DNA from 3 places in the Mammaliicoccus sciuri genome. Region 3 is predicted to be linked to each of the others. Evidence: predicted binding sites of a transcription regulator. Region 3 holds the regulator's gene; each other region holds the start of a gene.
What was found. The regulator CtsR, encoded in region 3, represses protease genes until heat stress. The targets are predictions, from matches to a motif close to ATGGTCAATAAAGGTCAAACA.
Positions count from the first base shown of each region.

Region 1 (6,620 bases), 350 kb from region 3:
TGTTCGATAATGTATTTTATTGTAGGAAGCGCTTGAACGATTCTGTTATCGTTTGTAATTGCACCATCTTTCATTGGTACATTAAAATCTGCTCTTACAAGTACTTTTTTACCTTTTAATTCTACGTCTTTAACATTCTTCTTTGCCATGACTTGTCTTCCTCCTCTAGATAATAGAAAATACTTTACGATTAAAAATAAGCGGAGAAGCGTTGTGCTCCCCGCTTACTCATAAGCATAACCTATTTAGTTCAATTATTTAAATTATTTGTTAGCTTGAGCTGCTAAATATTCTAAAGTACGAACTAATTGTGAAGTGTAAGACATTTCATTGTCATACCAAGATACAGTTTTAACTAATTGACGATCTCCAACTGTCATAACACGAGTTTGAGTTGCATCGAATAATGAACCGTAAGTGATACCAATGATATCAGAAGATACGATTTCGTCTTCAGTGTAACCGAATGAATCATTTGTAGCATTTTTCATTGCTGCATTGATTTCTTCAACTGAAACTTCTTTGTCTAATACAGCTGTTAATTCTGTTACTGAACCAGTTGCTACTGGAACACGTTGAGCTGATCCATCTAATTTACCTTTTAATTCTGGAATTACTAAACCGATTGCTTTAGCAGCACCAGTTGAGTTAGGTACGATGTTTTGAGCAGCTGCACGAGCACGACGGAAGTCACCTTTAGCATGTGGAGCATCTAAAGTATTTTGGTCACCAGTGTAAGCGTGAATTGTCATCATTAAACCTTCAACGATACCAAATTCATCATTTAATACTTTAGCCATTGGAGCTAAACAGTTAGTTGTACAAGATGCACCTGAAACGATTTCTTCAGATCCGTCTAATTCATCATGGTTAACGTTATAAACGATAGTTTTTAAGTCACCTGATGCTGGAGCTGAAATTAATACTTTTTTAGCACCTGCTTCGATGTGAGCTGAAGCTTTGTCTTTGTCAGCGAAGAAACCAGTACATTCTAATACTACATCGATATCTAAATCGCCCCATGGTAATTCTTTAGGGTTAGGATTTTCGAAAGTTTTGATTTCTCTACCGTTTACGCGGAATCCGCCTTCGATAACTTCTACTTCGTCTTTGAAACGACCTTGTGTTGAATCATATTTTAATAAATGAGCTAACATTGCGTCATCTGTTAAATCGTTGATTGCTACTACTTCGATATTTTCAACTTCTTGTAATCTTCTAAATGCTAAACGACCTATTCTACCAAAACCATTAATTGCTACTTTAGTTGCCATTATGATGGCCTCCTTTTTATTTTTTATTCAAAAAGGTTAAATAACCTTTTATTCCAAATTGATTATTGCTTTTGCAGCACCTTCATCAGTGATAAGAATTGTATTCTTAGGTGCAATCTCAAGATAAGCTTTTATCGCTTCTGCTTTAGATGTCCCACCTGCTACTGCAAAAATGTTTGTCTTTGTTGTTAAGTCTTCTAGTTGCAAACCGATTGTCTTAACACGATGCACGACTTCACCTTTGTCATTGAAATAATAACCAAAAGCTTCTCCGACAGCATGATGATGTTTCAATTGGCTTAATACTGCTTCAGAAGTCTTCCTTCTTTCCGCCATCTTCAGCGCATCACCAATACCGTGAATAATAAAATCTGAACGACGTATTGCATCTAGCACCTCAATAACTGCAGGTTCTTTCAGCAAAGTTTCGTATGAACTTTCGCTCACTTGGTCTGGAACATACAAGACTTTATATGACCCACCTGTACGATTTGCCATGCTTGCGCAAATTGTATTCGCTTGAAACACAACGTTTTCACCCAAACCACCACGCGCTGGCGTGAACAAAATGTCTTTATCTAATGGATGTAATGACTCACTCACTCTTGCCATTGTTGAACCACCAGTTACTGATACTGAAGCATGATCGTATAATGACTGTTCTAGTAATTCAGCAGTAACATTACCCATTTCTGCTTTAACCATCTCATCTAAATCCGAATTACCTCTCACTATATGAGCTTTCACACCATATCGATTAAAAATTTCTTCTTCAATATGATTAAAACTAGAATAAAGTGTTAAATAATGCGATAAAGAATCAAGCGTTTGCTCGCCTGTTTCAGTCAATTTCATACCAGTTGACTGAACGCTGATTAAATCTTGTTGTTTTAAAATTTCTATCTCAGTTCTCAATACCCGTTCAGTGACATTCATAACATCACTCAACGTTCTTCGACCTATAGGCTGCTTTTTCTCGATTGTCGATAAAATATTAAAGCGTCGATACATCTTGTCAATCAAATCAGGAACTAGTCTATGTTGTACTTTTAGTAAATCTTCCATAAACAAGTCGCCTCCTCAAAGATTAACAGATGGGCAATATCTAACCTGGGTTAGACGTTTTTCGTCCCATGCGGGTCAAAAAAATAATATCTGTTTGCATTTTTATAATACACCCCTTATATAGAGAATGCAAGTTAAAAGCGTTTCCTATTATTTCATTTGATCATATGCATCTGTCAATGTGATGAAATCAATAGTTCCTTCTTGTAGAACTTGTCCATCATATTCAACAACAGGAATTCTTAACATATATTTTTCAAGTAATGTATCATCTTCTTCAATATTAATAGTATCTATTTTTATTTCATGATCGTACGATTCTTTAAAAAATTCAATTTGAATCTTAGCATCTTCACATAAACCACAATTTGTTCCAACATAAAATTTAATTGTCATCCAAATCATCCTTTACAAAGTAAGCCTCCCCGAGACGAATCGAACGCCCATTTCAAGAACCGGAATCTTGCGTGTTATCCGTTACACTACGGAGAGATAAGTCTTAATAAACACTTTATATCTACTTAATATATTGTCTATATAATAGAATTATCAACTATTAAGGAGTGAAGGCAAAATGAATACAACTCAAAGGGAGTATTTCATCAGAAAGAGATGTGACTATTTTAATATAGAAGTCACACAAATTCACTGCACACAGCTCGTTGATTACGGAAACTATTATATCATTTATGCTAACATTGACAACTCATATCACAAATTCCCAGTGTATAAATCAGCTATTTAAGTTATAATATTCATCAGTAGGTCATATTTTTTGACCATGTTTGACTTTGTAGTGTATGATATGGTCATTAAGATATTCAAAGGAGGATTAACTGATGAATTTAATACCAACAGTTATTGAAACAACAAATCGCGGAGAACGCGCTTATGATATTTATTCACGTTTATTGAAAGACCGCATTATTATGTTAGGGTCAGCTATCGATGACAATGTAGCTAACTCAATCGTTTCACAATTACTATTCTTACAAGCTCAAGACTCTGAGAAAGATATTTACTTATATATCAACTCTCCAGGTGGTAGCGTAACAGCAGGATTTGCGATTTACGATACAATCCAACACATCAAACCTGATGTTCAAACTATTTGTATTGGTATGGCAGCATCTATGGGTTCATTCCTACTAGCAGCTGGTGCTAAAGGTAAACGTTATGCATTACCAAATAGTGAAGTTATGATTCACCAACCACTTGGCGGTGCACAAGGACAAGCTACTGAAATTGAAATTGCAGCTCGCCATATTTTACGTACACGTGAGAAATTAAATAAAATTTTATCTGAAAGAACTGGACAACCAATTGAAAAAATTGAAAAAGACACTGATCGTGATAACTTCTTAACAGCTGAAGAAGCTAAAGAATACGGTTTAATCGACGATGTTATGCATCCAGAAGATATTAAATAAATTATAAAAATAGAAGCACCTGAGACATTTATTGTCCCAGTTGCTTCTTTTATTGTTGAATTGTCTCGCCGTTTCTAATTTTTTCTGCCATTTCATTTAATTTACGTAATCTATGATTAATACCTGATTTAGAAATTTTACCTGTGCTTACCATTTCGCCTAATTCTTTAATTGAAACATCTTGATTATCTATTCTAAGTCTTGCAACTTCTCTTAAACGATCTGGCAAGTTATCGATACCAATTTCTTTATCGATGAGCTGAATGCTCTCAACTTGTTTCATGGCGGCACTCACTGTTTTGTTCAAGTTAGCCGTCTCACAATTGACTAATCGATTAACAGAGTTTCTCATATCTCGAATAATTCTTACATCTTCAAACTTAAGTAATGCTTGGTAGCCACCAATCAAACTTAAGAAATCAGAAATCTTTTCGGCTTCTTTCAAATAACTGATAAATCCTTTTTTGCGCTCTAATAATTTAGCATTTAAATCATATTGATTCATGAGTGCGGTTAAATCTGCTGAATGTTTTTCGTATAATGAAAAGATTTCAAGATGATATGAAGAAGTCTCTGGATTATTAACAGAACCTCCAGCAAGAAATGCTCCTCTTAAATAACTTCTTTTACAACAATCTTTTTGTAATATATCTTTGTCTATTTCATGTTTAAACATGCCATCTTGTAAAATACCAAGTTCATCTAATATTTCTTTAGCTTTTACTTTAATTCGACTAATATATATATTATTTTTCTTAAGTTTCATTTTCTTTCTCACTAATAATTCAACTTCAACACCGAAGCATTTTTTTATTAATGAAAATATTCGACGTGCTATCGCTGCATTTTCAGTTTGTACATTTATAACAAATTGCTGATTAGATATACTTAAATTACCGTTCATTCTAATCAAAGCTGAAAGTTCTGCCTTGGCGCAACAATCATCTACTTCAATTCTAGTTAATTCATTTTTCATTTCTGAAGCAAAGCTCACAGCAGATCATCCTTTCTTAGTTTATACGCACATAAAAATAATGATATGCCAAAAGACATATCATACGTTTTGTATCTATTTCATATTACATGGAATAGCCGGGCGTATCAAGTTTTTAAACTTGAACTTTTTATGTTTTACTTGAAGGTTCTTTAATAACCCCAAATAAAATCATCGCCAAACCAATGATTAAAAATGTAATACCTATCTGCTGATTTGCTATTAAACCTATGAGTAAAAATACACAACCTAATATCACCATTAATATTTGAACACTTTTCATGACCCATCACCCCGCATTGAAAACCCTTACATTTATATTACTTGATTTCCATAAAAAAATGAAGCAAATTGGACATGAATGAGTGTCTCATTTGCTTCATTAAATATCTATTTTCGTTTGTCTGTTTTCTCTAGACAAAACGATTACTTATCTTTCTTATATTGAATTGTACTGATTTCTCTCAAGGCGATTTCATAAATGAGTTGTGCCAATACTTTATTATTATGTCTAATGTATTGATGAGGTGTGATACTCACTAATTCATTATCATGAATACATTGTACACCCATGTCTTTCAATTTCTCACCATCAAATTCAACTTGTTTAGCTTCTTCTTGTTCATATCTTAATAAGATATCTTTATCGAAACGCTCATTTTGACATATTACAAAGTCAATAAATGATGCGCCTACATGGTCATGAATAGCTTTAACATGGTCACTTACTGAATAACCTGTTGTTTCACCTTTTTGAGTCATAAGGTTACATACATATAATCTTTCCGCTTCAGTATTAACAATTGCATCTTTAACTTTATTCAAAATTAAATTAGGCATTATACTTGTATATAAAGAACCTGGTCCCATAACGATTAAATCTGCTTCTTCAATCGCATCTATTGCTTCTTTCATCGGTTCAATATCTTGAGGCGTTAAAAATACTTTTTCAATTTTCTTATCTGTCTTAGGAATTTTAGATTCTCCGACAATGATTTCACCATCTGACATAACTGCATTCAGTACAACACTTCTTGTTGTTGATGGAATGACTTGCCCTTTAATATTCAACAACTTACTTAATTCTTTTACAGCATGTCCAAAATCATCCGTAATATTTGTCATGGCAGCTAGCAATAAATTTCCAATTGAATGACTTCCAAGTTCTTCTTCTTCAAAACGATATTGGAACAACTTTTCAAGCATTGGTTCTGTGTCACTAAGTGCTGCTAATACGTTTCTGATATCGCCAGGAGCAGGTATATCCATCACATCACGAATTTTACCAGTACTACCACCATCATCTGCTACAGTTACGATGGCTGTAATATCTATTGGATATTCCTTTAACCCTCTTGCTAATACAGAAAGGCCGGTTCCTCCGCCAATTAAGACGACTTTTAATTTTTTCATGATTTTGGCTTACTTTCAATATGTGCATCGCGATGTGATGTATACACAGCATAGTCAAAGTTCTCTTTAATATCTTCACCTAAACGTTTTGCAAGTGCAACAGACCTATGTTGACCACCTGTACAACCGATTGCAATCGTCAATTGGGATTTCCCTTCTTTCTTATAACCTGGCAACATAAACATTAACAGATCACTAAACTTTTTATAAAATGTATTCGTCTCTTTCCATTTCATCACATATTGATAAACTTCATCGTCGAGACCTGTCATAGGTCTTAACTCTTCAACATAATATGGATTTGGCAAAAATCGTACATCAAAGACTATATCTGCATCAATGGGCATACCATGTTTGAATCCAAAGCTCATCACTCTTACTTGAAATGTTGTAGAAGGATCTTCTTCAAATGCTTCTACAAGTTCTTGTTTCAATTCTTTAGGT
Region 1 is NZ_CP094824.1:2,388,401-2,395,020, forward strand. Features, by position in the region: gene MUA60_RS12510 (phosphoglycerate kinase) at 1-149, opposite strand, end outside; gene gap (type I glyceraldehyde-3-phosphate dehydrogenase) at 264-1,274, opposite strand; gene MUA60_RS12520 (sugar-binding transcriptional regulator) at 1,323-2,339, opposite strand; gene MUA60_RS12525 (glutaredoxin family protein) at 2,490-2,735, opposite strand; gene clpP (ATP-dependent Clp endopeptidase proteolytic subunit ClpP) at 3,179-3,769, shown strand; gene whiA (DNA-binding protein WhiA) at 3,819-4,763, opposite strand; gene MUA60_RS12540 (hypothetical protein) at 4,894-5,046, opposite strand; gene MUA60_RS12545 (gluconeogenesis factor YvcK family protein) at 5,190-6,176, opposite strand; gene rapZ (RNase adapter RapZ) at 6,173-6,620, opposite strand, start outside.
Region 1: the regulator CtsR is predicted to act here: its motif matches at 3,112-3,132, upstream of clpP (ATP-dependent Clp endopeptidase proteolytic subunit ClpP).

Region 2 (6,620 bases), 530 kb from region 3:
AAATACTTCAGTTGTAAATTCACCGTCACGTGTTCTTGGAACTTTTAATGTCAGATTGCCAATAGGCATCAGGAAATCACGCTCATAATAGCCATTAAGTTGTGCGTTTCTTCCTGAATTCTTTTGTTTATATCCAGCATTAACATACTTGTCTCTTTCCATTTCCATGTATGCATTTATGACAGTCATAGCTATTGTTTTCATAGACGCATTCATATCACTTCCAAAAATAGCACTTGCCAATTCTTCATAATCTAAGTTAACATTTAATTGAGTCATATATAGTCACCTCTACAATTTTTTCTTAGTCGATTACATTGTACCAAAGTGAGCTATATGTGGCTCTTTTTTTATTACACAATTATATGGACATATTCCACTTCTCGCCAAACTTGTTCATAACAGGGGCGTTAATTACAAAACTCGGCCGAAGTGTTACTATGGACATCCTTATTTACAAAACTTGGACGAAGTGTTACTAAGGACCCCCCTTAATTACAAAACTCAGCCAAAGTGTTACTATGGACATCCTTATTTACAAAACTCGGTCGAATTGTTACTAAGGATACCCATAATTACAAAACTCGGCCGAAGTGTTACTATGGACCGCTATAATTACAAAACTCATCTGAAGTGTTACTAACTCACTCAGTATTTGCACTTCTAACCAAACCTGCTAATAACAACCCCAGTATTTGCACCTCTAACCGAAACTGCTAATAACGACCCCAGTATTTGCACGTCTCACCTAACTTGCTAATTACTTCCTTGCTACCTTATACACAACACCAAAAAATCCCGCCAATTACATGACGGGATACTTTATTATGCATTTACTTCAAATTTAACTTCACCATCTACTAAGTGTACGTTTACTATTGTACCTTCTTTTAATTCTTGACCGATCATTAATCTTGCTAATGGTGTTTCAATTTGTCTTTGTACAAATCGTTTCAATGGTCTTGCACCAAATTGTGGTTCATATGCTTCTTCAGCTATCCACTCTTTCACATCTTGGTCTACACTCACTTTGATGTGCTGGTCTACTAATCGAATGTTTAAGTTTGTAATAATATGATCTACGATATGACTCATATCTTTAATAGATAATGGTTTGAATAATACGATATCGTCCATTCTGTTTAATATTTCTGGTTTAAAGTAAGCATGCAAGCTGTCGTCTACTTGTTTTTTAGTTGATTCTTCAATTTCACCATTTTCAGTAACACCATCTAATAAATATTGTGATCCAATGTTACTTGTCATAATGATAATTGTATTTTTAAAATCAACACTGCGACCTTTTGCATCTGTTAATCTACCTTCATCTAATAATTGAAGTAATACATTAAACACATCATTATGTGCTTTTTCAATTTCATCTAATAAAATAACTGAATATGGTTGTCTTCTAACCGCTTCTGTTAATTGGCCACCTTCTTCATAACCTACATAACCTGGAGGTGCACCAATCAAACGTGCTACAGAGTGTTTTTCCATATATTCACTCATATCAATTCTGATCATATGTTTTTCAGAATCAAATAATGTTGCTGCTAATGTCTTAGCTAATTCAGTTTTACCAACACCAGTAGGTCCTAAGAATAAGAAACTACCAATTGGTCTATTAGGATCTTTAATACCTGCTCGTGCTCTTACAACAGCATCTGACACTAAATCTACTGCTTCATCTTGACCTACAACTCTTTCATGTAGAATGTCTGAAAGTTTAAGTAATTTTTCTCTTTCAGTTTCAACAAGTCTTGATACTGGGATACCTGTCCATTGACTGACGATATAACCAATTTCTTCATCTGTTACAACTTCTCTAATAAGTCGGTCATGATCAGATCCTGTTTCTTCAGCAAATGCTTCTTCTAATTCTTTTAATTCTGCTTCTATTTGTGGAATCTTGCCGTGTTTAAGTTCTGCTGCTTTAGCTAAATCATATTGATTTTCTGCATTTTCAAGTGCTTGTTTACATTCATCTAATTCTGCTCTTTTATCTTGTAATGATTTGATTTGTTCTTTCTCTTGTTCAACTTTACTTTGTAATTGTTGTTGTTTTTCTTTTTCATCGGCTAATTCTTTTTGTAATTCTTCCAAACGAATTTGACTGCTTTGATCAGATTCTGATTTAAGTGCATTTTCTTCAATTTCTAACTGCATGACACGTCTATTTACAGCATCTAACTCAGTTGGATTAGAACCCATTTCTGTACGTATTGTTGCACAAGCTTGGTCTACTAAATCTATCGCTTTGTCTGGTAAGAATCTATCTGTAATATATCTATCTGATAATTCAGTTGCTGCCACTAATGCTCTATCTTGAATACGAACACCATGGTGTACTTCATATCTTTCTTTCAAACCTCTTAAAATTGAAATAGTATCTTCTAAGTCAGGTTCTTTAACGTTTACTTTTTGGAAACGTCTTTCTAATGCTGAGTCTTTTTCAATGTATTGACGATATTCATTTAAAGTTGTTGCACCGATACAGTGTAACTCACCTCTTGCTAACATTGGTTTAAGCATGTTACCTGCATCCATTGCACCGTCTGTTTTACCTGCGCCAACTAACATATGAATTTCATCAATGAATAATAAAATTCTTCCTTCAGATTCTTTAACTTCTTTTAAGACTGCTTTTAATCTTTCTTCAAATTCACCGCGGAATTTGGCACCAGCTACTAGTGCTGATAAATCTAATTCAAAAATTATTTTATCTAATAGTGATTCAGGAACATCTCTTTTAACAATTCGTTGAGCAAGTCCTTCTACAATGGCTGTTTTACCAACACCAGGCTCACCTATTAATACTGGGTTATTTTTAATTTTTCTACTTAATATACGAATCGTATTACGAATTTCCTCATCTCTACCGATTACAGGATCCATTTTCCCTTTTCGAACTTCTTCGACTAAATCTCTACCGTATTTAGATAATGCTTCATATTGTACTTCAGGATTTTGTGATGTCACACGATTCCCTCCTCTTATTTTATTAATAATTTCATTAACGACTTCTTTTTTATTGCCTACAATATCGATTGTTGTTTGGTCAACCTCGATAGCTGCTTTTAAGATATGCTCCATAGACATATAGTCATCTTGCATTTCTTCTTTAATTTTAGCTGCTTTATTAAATAATTCATTAAGCTTTGGCGAAATATATTGTCCATATTGGACGTTATCACCTTTAACTACAGAATATTGTTTTAACTTTTGTTCATATTTATCTTTTAAAATTTCTGTATCAATATTTGCTCTTTCAAGCGTTCTTTTATAAATACTTTCATCTTCATTTAATGCTGCTAGTAATACAGCTTCTATTTCAATATTTTGTAGTTGATATGATTGTGATAATTGTTGTGCTTGTTCAATTGCACTTTGTACGGAATATGTCATCTGATTAATATCCAAATGTATCACCTCTTTAAATTTTCAACGGTCAATAGTTTGACTATCTTTGACCTTAATTTGATTATATACCTTTTGACCTTCTTTGACAAATATAAAGCACCAAAATTACAAAGCTTTTTTATGACATTTTATGGTAAACTATAAGTGAAATCATAAGGGGAAGTGATCTTTTGCAAACTACATATACAGAAGCAACTTCAATTATTGAGTATATTATTCAACATGGTCAACGACACCATTTTAATGCCCACCATTATATATACCATACTGGAGACTTATGTAATCATATTTATGTAATTGTAGAGGGAAAAGTCATTACACATCGCGTAATGGAAGACGGGAAAGAATTTAATACTAAACTATTAGGCAGACATAGTATTTTCGGTTCGACAACATTATTTTGTGGCAGAAAGACACATAGCCTTTCAGCAAGAGTAAAAGAAGCAGCTGTCGTATTTAGTATTCCTAAAGTACAATTCGAAGAAGCCATTTTAAATGATGAAGTGCTTAAATATGAGTGGTTACTGTGGGTACAAAATGAAAACGAAAAAAATGAATATCAAATTAGAGATGTCTATACACTAGGGAAAACAGGTGCATTCTATTCAATATTGATTAAATTAGCAAATACTTATGGCATACAAGATGATAATAGCATTTTGATCAATGTAGATTTAACCAATCATGAATTAGCCAATTTTTGTAATGTAACAAGAGAAAGTGTTAACCGTATGTTGAGTAATTTAAAGAAAGAGAAAATCATCTCCATCAATCATAAAAAAATCACCATACACGACTTAGATTATTTAAAGAAAGCCATCAATTGCGAAAATTGTCCTTTATCCATATGTAGGATAGAATAAGACAATTATAAACAACAAAAGCAGTAGAGCTGCATGTTCTAAACATGATGCTCTACTGCTTTTTGATTACTTTTAGCTTACACCTAATGCAATTTTAGCGTAACGTGACATTTTGTCTTTGCCCCATGGTGGATTCCAGACAATGTTAACTTCTGTTTCTTTAATTTCAGGTAATTCTGCTAATGCAGTTTTAACCTGATCTATAATTTGTGGCCCCATTGGACAACCCATAGAAGTTAAAGTCATTTCTACTGTGCATAATCCTTCGTCGTCTAAGTCAACATTATATACAAGACCTAAGTTAACTATGTCTATTCCTAGTTCTGGGTCAATTACATTCTCAAGTGCACCGATAATACTATCTTTCATTGCTTCTTCCATATTTTCACCTCATTCTAAAAGTTACTATATATAATATATCAAATTTAAAGCATGGGTTAAAGAAAATGATATGATATTATTGTATGTATCATAAAGAAAAATGGTAAGGAGTTATCGATATGGAAAAACATTTAATTTGTTTAGATTTAGATGGCACATTATTAAATGATGAAAAGCGCATCTCACCTTTTACTAAAAAAGTATTACAGTATTTAAAAAAATCCGGTCATGAAATTATGATTTCAACTGGTAGACCATATCGAGCAAGTGTGGATTATTACAATGCAATGAATATGAATACCCCGATTATTAATTTTAATGGTGCTTATATTCATCATCCAACAGATAATAGGTTCCCAACGAAACATGAGCAATTTGATACGCGTATCGCATACAAAATTTATAAAGATATTAGTCAACTTGATATTAAAAATATTATTGCTGAAGTTAAAGACCAAGTGTATATCAACAACTATGATCAATCACTATTTGAAGGTTTTAGCATGGGCAATCCTGAAATAAAATATGGAGAACTTGATCAATTACTACCTGAATCTCCTACGAGTTTATTAATTCAAGCAGAAGAAAGTGAGATTCCACGTATTAAAAGACATTTAAATAAACACTATGCTGAATTTATAGAACATCGTCGTTGGGGTGCTCCTTTTCCTGTTATTGAAATTGTTAAAAAGGGTATTAACAAAGGTAAAGCGGTAAAATATGTCGCTGAATATTTAGATATAGATTTTGATAATATTATTGCTTTTGGTGATGAAGATAATGATTTTGAAATGATTCAATTTGCCAATTATGGTATCGCAATGGGAAATGCTATTCCAGAACTTAAAGAAATTGCAACAGAAGTTACAGACACTAATAATAATGATGGTATCGGAAAATACTTAAACAAACATTTTGAATTAAATATGTAAGGGGATTTTTACATGAAAATGATCGTGGATAGTGGTTCAGATTTAACGTTATCACAAATTGAAGAAAAAGGATTTTACTTCTTACCTTTCGGAATTGTCATTGATGATCAAAATAAAGTTGATCAATACGAAATCTCAAACGAAGAAGTATTAGCAGCAATTAAAAACAATAAACATCCAAAGACGAATCAAGCTACTATGGAACAAATGACAAAAGTATTTACTGAAGTTGCAGAAAAGAAAGAACAAGCCATTTACCTAGCTTTTAGTAGTGCTTTAAGTGGGACATATCAAACGGCTTGCTTAGTTAAAGAACAAGTGAAAGAAACATACCCAGACCTTGATTTAACGATATATGACACATTAAGTGCATCAATGGGATGCGGTAAATTGATTCTCGATGTACAAGATAAAATTGAACAGTCATATACATTTGAAGAGCTTGACGCTTATATTAAAGAGCGAATTGATAAAATTAGACACTTATTTACAGTTAAAGATTTAAACTATTTAGCTAGTGGTGGCAGACTTTCTAAAGGACAAGCATTCTTAGGTAATTTATTAAATATTAAGCCACTCCTTCATGTTGAAGAAGGTAAACTTGTTCCGATTGAGAAATATCGTGGTTCTAAAAAATTATGGCATGCCATTATAGATAAGATGAAAAAAGAAAATAGTGATTACTCTGATGACATTATTTATATGACACATGCTGATGATATTGAAGAAGCAGAAAAAATTAAAGCACTGATACAATCAAATCTTTCACCTAAAGATGTTGTCATTTCAAATATCGGACCAGTTATATGTTCACACACTGGTAGTGGCACAGTCGCTATATTCTATTATAAGGAGTGATGGTAAGTGGCTAAAATTATCGTAATCGGTGCAGTTGCTGGAGGCGCAACAGTTGCATCGCAAATTCGACGACTTGATCCGGATAGTGATATTACAGTTTATGAAAAAGATAGAGATATGAGCTTCGCAAACTGTGGCCTTCCCTATTATTTAGGAGAAGTCG
Region 2 is NZ_CP094824.1:2,205,841-2,212,460, forward strand. Features, by position in the region: gene MUA60_RS11445 (IS256 family transposase) at 1-279, opposite strand, end outside; gene clpB (ATP-dependent chaperone ClpB) at 826-3,423, opposite strand; gene MUA60_RS11455 (Crp/Fnr family transcriptional regulator) at 3,594-4,286, shown strand; gene MUA60_RS11460 (metal-sulfur cluster assembly factor) at 4,359-4,667, opposite strand; gene MUA60_RS11465 (Cof-type HAD-IIB family hydrolase) at 4,787-5,599, shown strand; gene MUA60_RS11470 (DegV family protein) at 5,612-6,457, shown strand; gene MUA60_RS11475 (CoA-disulfide reductase) at 6,464-6,620, shown strand, end outside.
Region 2: the regulator CtsR is predicted to act here: its motif matches at 3,493-3,513, upstream of clpB (ATP-dependent chaperone ClpB).

Region 3 (6,620 bases):
TTGAATGAAATGGATAACAAAGTTAAAAAGATTGAATATGTTTATCCGATTATATTTACAGTAGAACAATTAGCATTTACGTTAGAAAGAGCTTATGCACAAGGTAACATTTCGACGCTATCAGATCATGACTTAGGACTTTATTTAACGACTTATGAGAATATTTGTAAAAAAGTGGTCTTTAATGCAGACTATAAAAAAATTGATTTACCAGAATTAAAAGAATATACAAGTATTAGAAATGAACTAATGAAATTACAAAGTTTAAGTCATACCAAATAAAAAAGACTTCATCGCGAAGTCTTTTTTATTTGGTTAAACATTCTATTAAACTATTGATATGTGTTTTGGCATCTTCAATATTAATACCACCGAACCCAAGAACAAAGTGAGGTTTCTCATCAGTTTGTTTAAAGCGATAATGAGAGAGGGGTTTTATATCGATATTGCATGCTTCAATTCTACTTATACATTCCTCTAAAGATAAACCATTATGAACATTTAATATAAAATGCATTCCCGTTAATTCCCCTGAAATCGAAAAGGTTTCAGGGTATTTTTTGAGTTGTTCGAGTATAATATCTCTTTTAGTTCGATATATTTTTCTCATGCGATTTAAATGTCTTTCGAAATGACCTTCATTCATAAACCTTGCTAACATATATTGGGTATGTCTTGGTACGGTGCCACCTTCTATGTTTGTCTTTTTGTGATATAAAGCAATTAAATTTTTCGGAAGTACAGCATAAGCCACACGCAACGAAGGAGAAATAGATTTAGAGAATGTACTAACATAGATGACGCTATCTGAATGATCTAAACTTTGTAGTGCTGGTATCGGCCTTCCACTATATCTAAACTCTGAATCATAGTCATCTTCAATAATAAATCGATTGTCTCGTTCTGAAGCCCATTTAATGAGTTGTGTTCGTCGTTTTAAGTCCATAATGACACCAGTTGGAAATTGATGACTAGGTGTTATATACACAACATCACTATCCGTCTTGATAATTTGTTCTATATCAATCCCATTTTGCGTAACCGGTATAAAATCAAATGGGATATGTTTTCTTTTTAATAAATCTCTTACTTGCTTGTATAGAGGATCTTCAATCATATATTTAGACTCTGAAATGATATCCGTAATAATGGATAATAACTGCTCTGTTGACGACCCAACGACAATTTGATCTGGAGAACAATTTACGCCACGGCTATGAAAGACATAATAGCTGATTTCTTTTCTTAAATTAAAATCCCCTTGTTTATGGCCACTATCTAATAAATCTATTTGTTGTTCATCAAATGCTTCTTTAGCGTATTTTCTAAAAAGGTCATTCGGGAAATGCGTTTTGTCTATTGCACCTAGTTTAAAGCTATATTGATACTTTTGTTCTTCTATGTAGTGAGCTTCAGGAATCTTAGATTTATAGGTTACCGGTAGATTAACGATGTCATTAATATAAAAGCCAGAACGATTTTTACTATAGATATAACCTTCATCGCAAAGTAGTTGATAAGCGTGTTCTATCGTTGTTTGACTTACCGATAAATAATGACTTAATTGTCTTTTGGAAGGTAATTTCTCGTTATACCTCATAACGTCGTTAATAATATTTTTTTTAATATTTTCATATAGTTGTATGTATATAGGCGTATTAATCTTCCTATTGATGTCGAACATGAGCATTTCCATTTTATTCACCTCGAAAACTGACCACTAATTATTTGGTAAATCTGACTCTTTTACCAGTTCAGAATTTAGTATAACCTACTAATAAGCGATTTAAAAGGAGGAAGTTTTTCGATGTCAAAAATTACTGGTTCAGATAAAGTTAAAAGAGGTATGGCAGAAATGCAAAAAGGTGGCGTAATCATGGATGTGGTTAATGCCGAACAAGCTAAATTAGCTGAAGAAGCAGGTGCTGTTGCTGTAATGGCATTAGAACGCGTACCATCTGATATTAGAGCAGCAGGAGGGGTAGCAAGAATGGCTGACCCACGTATTGTAGAAGAAGTTATGAATGGTGTATCTATTCCTGTTATGGCTAAAGGTAGAATTGGTCATATCACAGAAGCTCGCGTACTAGAATCAATGGGCGTAGATTATATTGATGAGTCAGAAGTGTTAACACCAGCTGATGAAGAATATCATTTGAAAAAAGATGAATTTACAGTGCCATTTGTTTGTGGTTGCCGTAATTTAGGTGAGGCTGCACGTAGAATTGGTGAAGGTGCTGCAATGTTACGTACGAAAGGTGAACCAGGAACTGGTAATATAGTTGAAGCAGTTCGTCATATGAGACAAGTGAATGCAGAAGTGCGTAAATTAGTTGTGATGAGTGACGACGAAATTATGACTGAAGCTAAAAATATTGGTGCGCCATATGAAGTATTAAAAGAAATTAAAGATTTAGGTCGTTTACCAGTTGTAAACTTTGCAGCAGGTGGGGTTGCAACGCCAGCTGATGCTGCATTAATGATGGAATTAGGCGCTGATGGTGTATTCGTTGGATCTGGTATCTTTAAATCTGAAGCACCAGAAAAATTTGCTAAAGCAATTGTTCAAGCAACTACACATTATCAAGATTATAAATTAATTGCCGAATTGTCTAAAGAATTAGGACCAGCTATGAAAGGTTTAGACATCAATCAATTATCATTAGAAGAACGTATGCAAGAGCGTGGATGGTAATATGAAGATAGGTGTCCTAGGTTTACAAGGTGCTGTAAGAGAACATATAAAGCATATTGAAAAAGCTGGCCATGAAGGTATTACAATTAAGCATGTAGAGCAATTAGATGAAATTGATGGTTTAGTCTTACCTGGTGGAGAATCAACGACTATGCGTCGTTTAATGGATTTATACGGCTTTACTGAAGCACTTAGAAATAGTTCCTTACCTATGTATGGAACTTGTGCTGGGTTGATACTTTTAGCAAAAGAAGTAGTCGGCCAAGAAAGTCATTTAAATAAATTGGACGTTGTTGTTGAGAGAAATTCATTTGGTAGACAAGTAGATAGCTTTGAACAAGATTTAGATGTTAAAGGTATTGAAGAAGCGGTTAATGCAGTATTTATACGTGCACCTCACATACAATCAGCTCATGAAGGTGTGGAGGTATTATCTAAGGTTGAAGATAGAATTGTAGCTGTAAGACAAAATCAATACTTAGGTATTTCATTCCATCCGGAACTTACTGAAGACTACAAAATTATGGCGTATTTCATTGAAGAAATCGTGAAACAATATCAAACAGAACAAGTATAACAAACAAAAAAGCAGTCTACAGAACGATTATTGTTCTGTAGACTGCTTCTATTTATTATAAGAAAAATCCTGCGATTGTAGCTGATAAGAATGATACTAATGTTGCACCGTATAATAATTTAATACCGAAGCGTGCGACATTATCCCCTTGTTTATCATTTAATGATTTAACAGCACCCGCGATGATACCAATAGAACCAAAGTTTGCGAATGAAACTAAGAATACTGAAATGATACCATTTGCTCTTTCTGAAATATCTGCATCAGGTAAAATACCCATCGCAACAAATTCATTTGAAAGAACTTTAGTAGCCATAATACTACCTGATTGTACTGCATCTGCCCAAGGAACCCCTGTTAAGAAGGCAAATGGTGCAAATACAAATCCGATTAATGTTTGGAAGTCCCATGATACTGAACCGCCAGAAACGAAACTTAAAATGTTAGACGTAACACCATTTAATAGTCCGATTAATGCAACATAACCGATTAACATTGCTGCTACGATAACGGCAACTTTGAAACCATCTAAAATATATTCACCTAACATTTCGAAGAATGATTGTTTTTCTTCTGATTCTTGAATCATGATGTCGTCTTCTTTTGAATCTACTGTATATGGATTAATAATGGATGCCATAATAAATCCACCGAATAAGTTTAATACGATAGCTGTTACAACGTATCTTGGCTCAACCATTGTAAAATATGCACCAACGATTGATGCAGATATTGTAGACATAGCTGAAGCTGTTAATGTATACATACGATGTTTGGGAATTAATGGAAGTTGTTTTTTGATAGAAATAAACACTTCTGATTGACCTAAAATTGCAGATGCGACCGCATTATATGATTCTAATTTACCCATACCATTAACTTTAGAAATGACTAAACCTAAATATTTAATGATAAAAGGTAAGATTTTAAGATATTGTAAAATACCGATAAGTGCTGATACAAACACAATTGGCATTAATACATTAAGGAAATAAACTGAAACAGGCTTATCTGTCTTAGGATCGATATTTGCAATACCCGCAAATACGAAGTTTATCCCTTCCATAGCTTTTGCTATGATGTAGCCAAAACCACTTGAAATACCACCTATGATAGTTAATCCACCTGTTGTTTTTAATAATAAGAAAGCAAATATAAACTGGATTACGATCATTAATCCTATATACTGCCATCTGACACGCATTTTATCAGAGCTTACTAACCATGCTAGAAATAGGAATAATAAGATACCGATAATCCCGATAATATAATGCATAATTGACACACCTTTCCCTTCGTTTATACTCAATCATAACCTACCTTATATGATAACTTATTTCTTTTGAAAGCGGTATAAATTTTTAAAAATTTTTAAAGAAACAAATTAATTGAAATAATAAACAACAGAACATATAATATAGTCAAAGAAGGTCAAAAGAGGTGATGAATTAATGCACAACATGTCGGATATCATTGAGCAATACTTAAAGCAATTGCTAGAGGAGGCTCAAGGAGATGTCGTTGAAATTAAACGTGCACATATTGCTGAAAAGTTTGATTGTGTACCTTCCCAATTAAACTATGTTATAAAAACAAGATTTACAAATGAGCACGGATACGCTATTGAAAGTAAAAGAGGCGGCGGTGGTTACATTCGTATTTCAAAAGTTGAAACGAATAGTCAATCAGCATTCATTAGACATCTAATTGAATTGACAGGTGATCAAATCTCACAAGCAAATGCATTTAGAATTGTGGATGGTTTGTACGAAAATGACTTAATTACAGATAGAGAGAAAAAAATGATTGTTCAAACACTTCATAGAGATACATTGCAAATAGAAATACCATATAGAGATATTATTCGAGCAAATATATTGAAACGTATACTTGCCGTCATACATTATAGTTAAAAAGGAGTGACAGTATGCTTTGTGAAATTTGTGGTAAAGAAGAAGCAACAATTCAATTAACATCAACAGGTAAGAAACATAAAACAGAACAATGGATATGTAAAAACTGTGCTTCAGAACATTTTTATTTCCAAGATGATCATATGAGTGATCAAAATTTGGACCAAGAATTTGTTGTGAACCAATTTCTACAATATTTAGTAGGTAAACATGGTATTAACTTTAAACAAGTTCAACCACAAGAAGAAAAGCACTGTCCTACTTGTGGCATGACTTTAACAGATATTGCTAAAGTTGGTAAGTTTGGTTGTCATGACTGCTATGAAACTTTTAAAGATGATGTACCGCAAATTATTAGAAGAGTTCAAGCAGGCAGTGGGGAGCATACAGGTAAAATACCTGTATCTTCAAGAAGTAAAATACAACTCAAACAACAAATTGCTGAGAAAGAAAAAATACTCAAAGGCTTAATTGAAGAGCAAGCCTTTGAAGATGCAGCAGTTGTAAGAGATGAAATAAAAGCATTGAAAGCAGAAGGTGAGGTCGAGTAAATGGAAGAGCATATGAATGAACACATTAGCGATTGGATGAAAGAAACAGAAGACACGCCAATTGTCATGAGTTCTAGAATAAGACTTGCACGTAACCTTCAAGACGAAGTTCATCCGCTCAAATATGAAGAAGATGACGAAACAGGCAATAAAGTAATAGAAAAAGTGAGTAAAGCATTATCAGAATTGAAATTGACGAAGTTATCAGATTTAAGTGAATTGGATCAGAATAAACTCGTGTTCAAACATCTCATTAGCCCGGCACTGACAAAACAAAAATTTGGTGCAGTATTATTAAATGAAGATGAATCAACAAGTGTTATGATCAACGAAGAAGATCACGTTAGAATACAAGTTATGGGTCACAATCTTGTGCTAAACGAGTTGTATGAAACAGCATCTAAATTAGATGATGAGCTTGATAAACATCTAACGATTTCATATGATGAACAACACGGATTTTTAACGACTTGTCCAACGAACATTGGAACAGGGTTAAGAGCGAGTGTTATGTTGCACTTACCTGGTTTAAGCATTATGAAACGTATGAAGAGAATTGTACAAGCTATCAATAGATTCGGATATACTATTCGAGGAATTTATGGTGAAGGTACAGGTGCACTTGGGCATGTGTATCAAATCTCCAATCAATTAACACTTGGTAAGACTGAAGAAGAAATCATTGAAGATTTAACACAAATTGTTGAACAAATCATTAGTGAAGAAGAACAAATTAGACAAAGACTTGATCGTTTTAATCACATGGAAACAAAAGACAGAGTTCATCGTGCGAAAGGAATATTGAAATCTGCACAATTAATGTCTGTTGAAGAAGCTTCATTGAGATTAAGTGAAATGAAACTGGGTATAGATTTAGGACATAT
Region 3 is NZ_CP094824.1:2,737,564-2,744,183, reverse strand. Features, by position in the region: gene MUA60_RS14470 (FUSC family protein) at 1-282, shown strand, start outside; gene pdxR (MocR-like pyridoxine biosynthesis transcription factor PdxR) at 308-1,696, opposite strand; gene pdxS (pyridoxal 5'-phosphate synthase lyase subunit PdxS) at 1,808-2,695, shown strand; gene pdxT (pyridoxal 5'-phosphate synthase glutaminase subunit PdxT) at 2,697-3,272, shown strand; gene MUA60_RS14450 (NupC/NupG family nucleoside CNT transporter) at 3,328-4,548, opposite strand; gene MUA60_RS14445 (CtsR family transcriptional regulator) at 4,724-5,185, shown strand; gene MUA60_RS14440 (excinuclease ABC subunit B) at 5,200-5,736, shown strand; gene MUA60_RS14435 (protein arginine kinase) at 5,737-6,620, shown strand, end outside.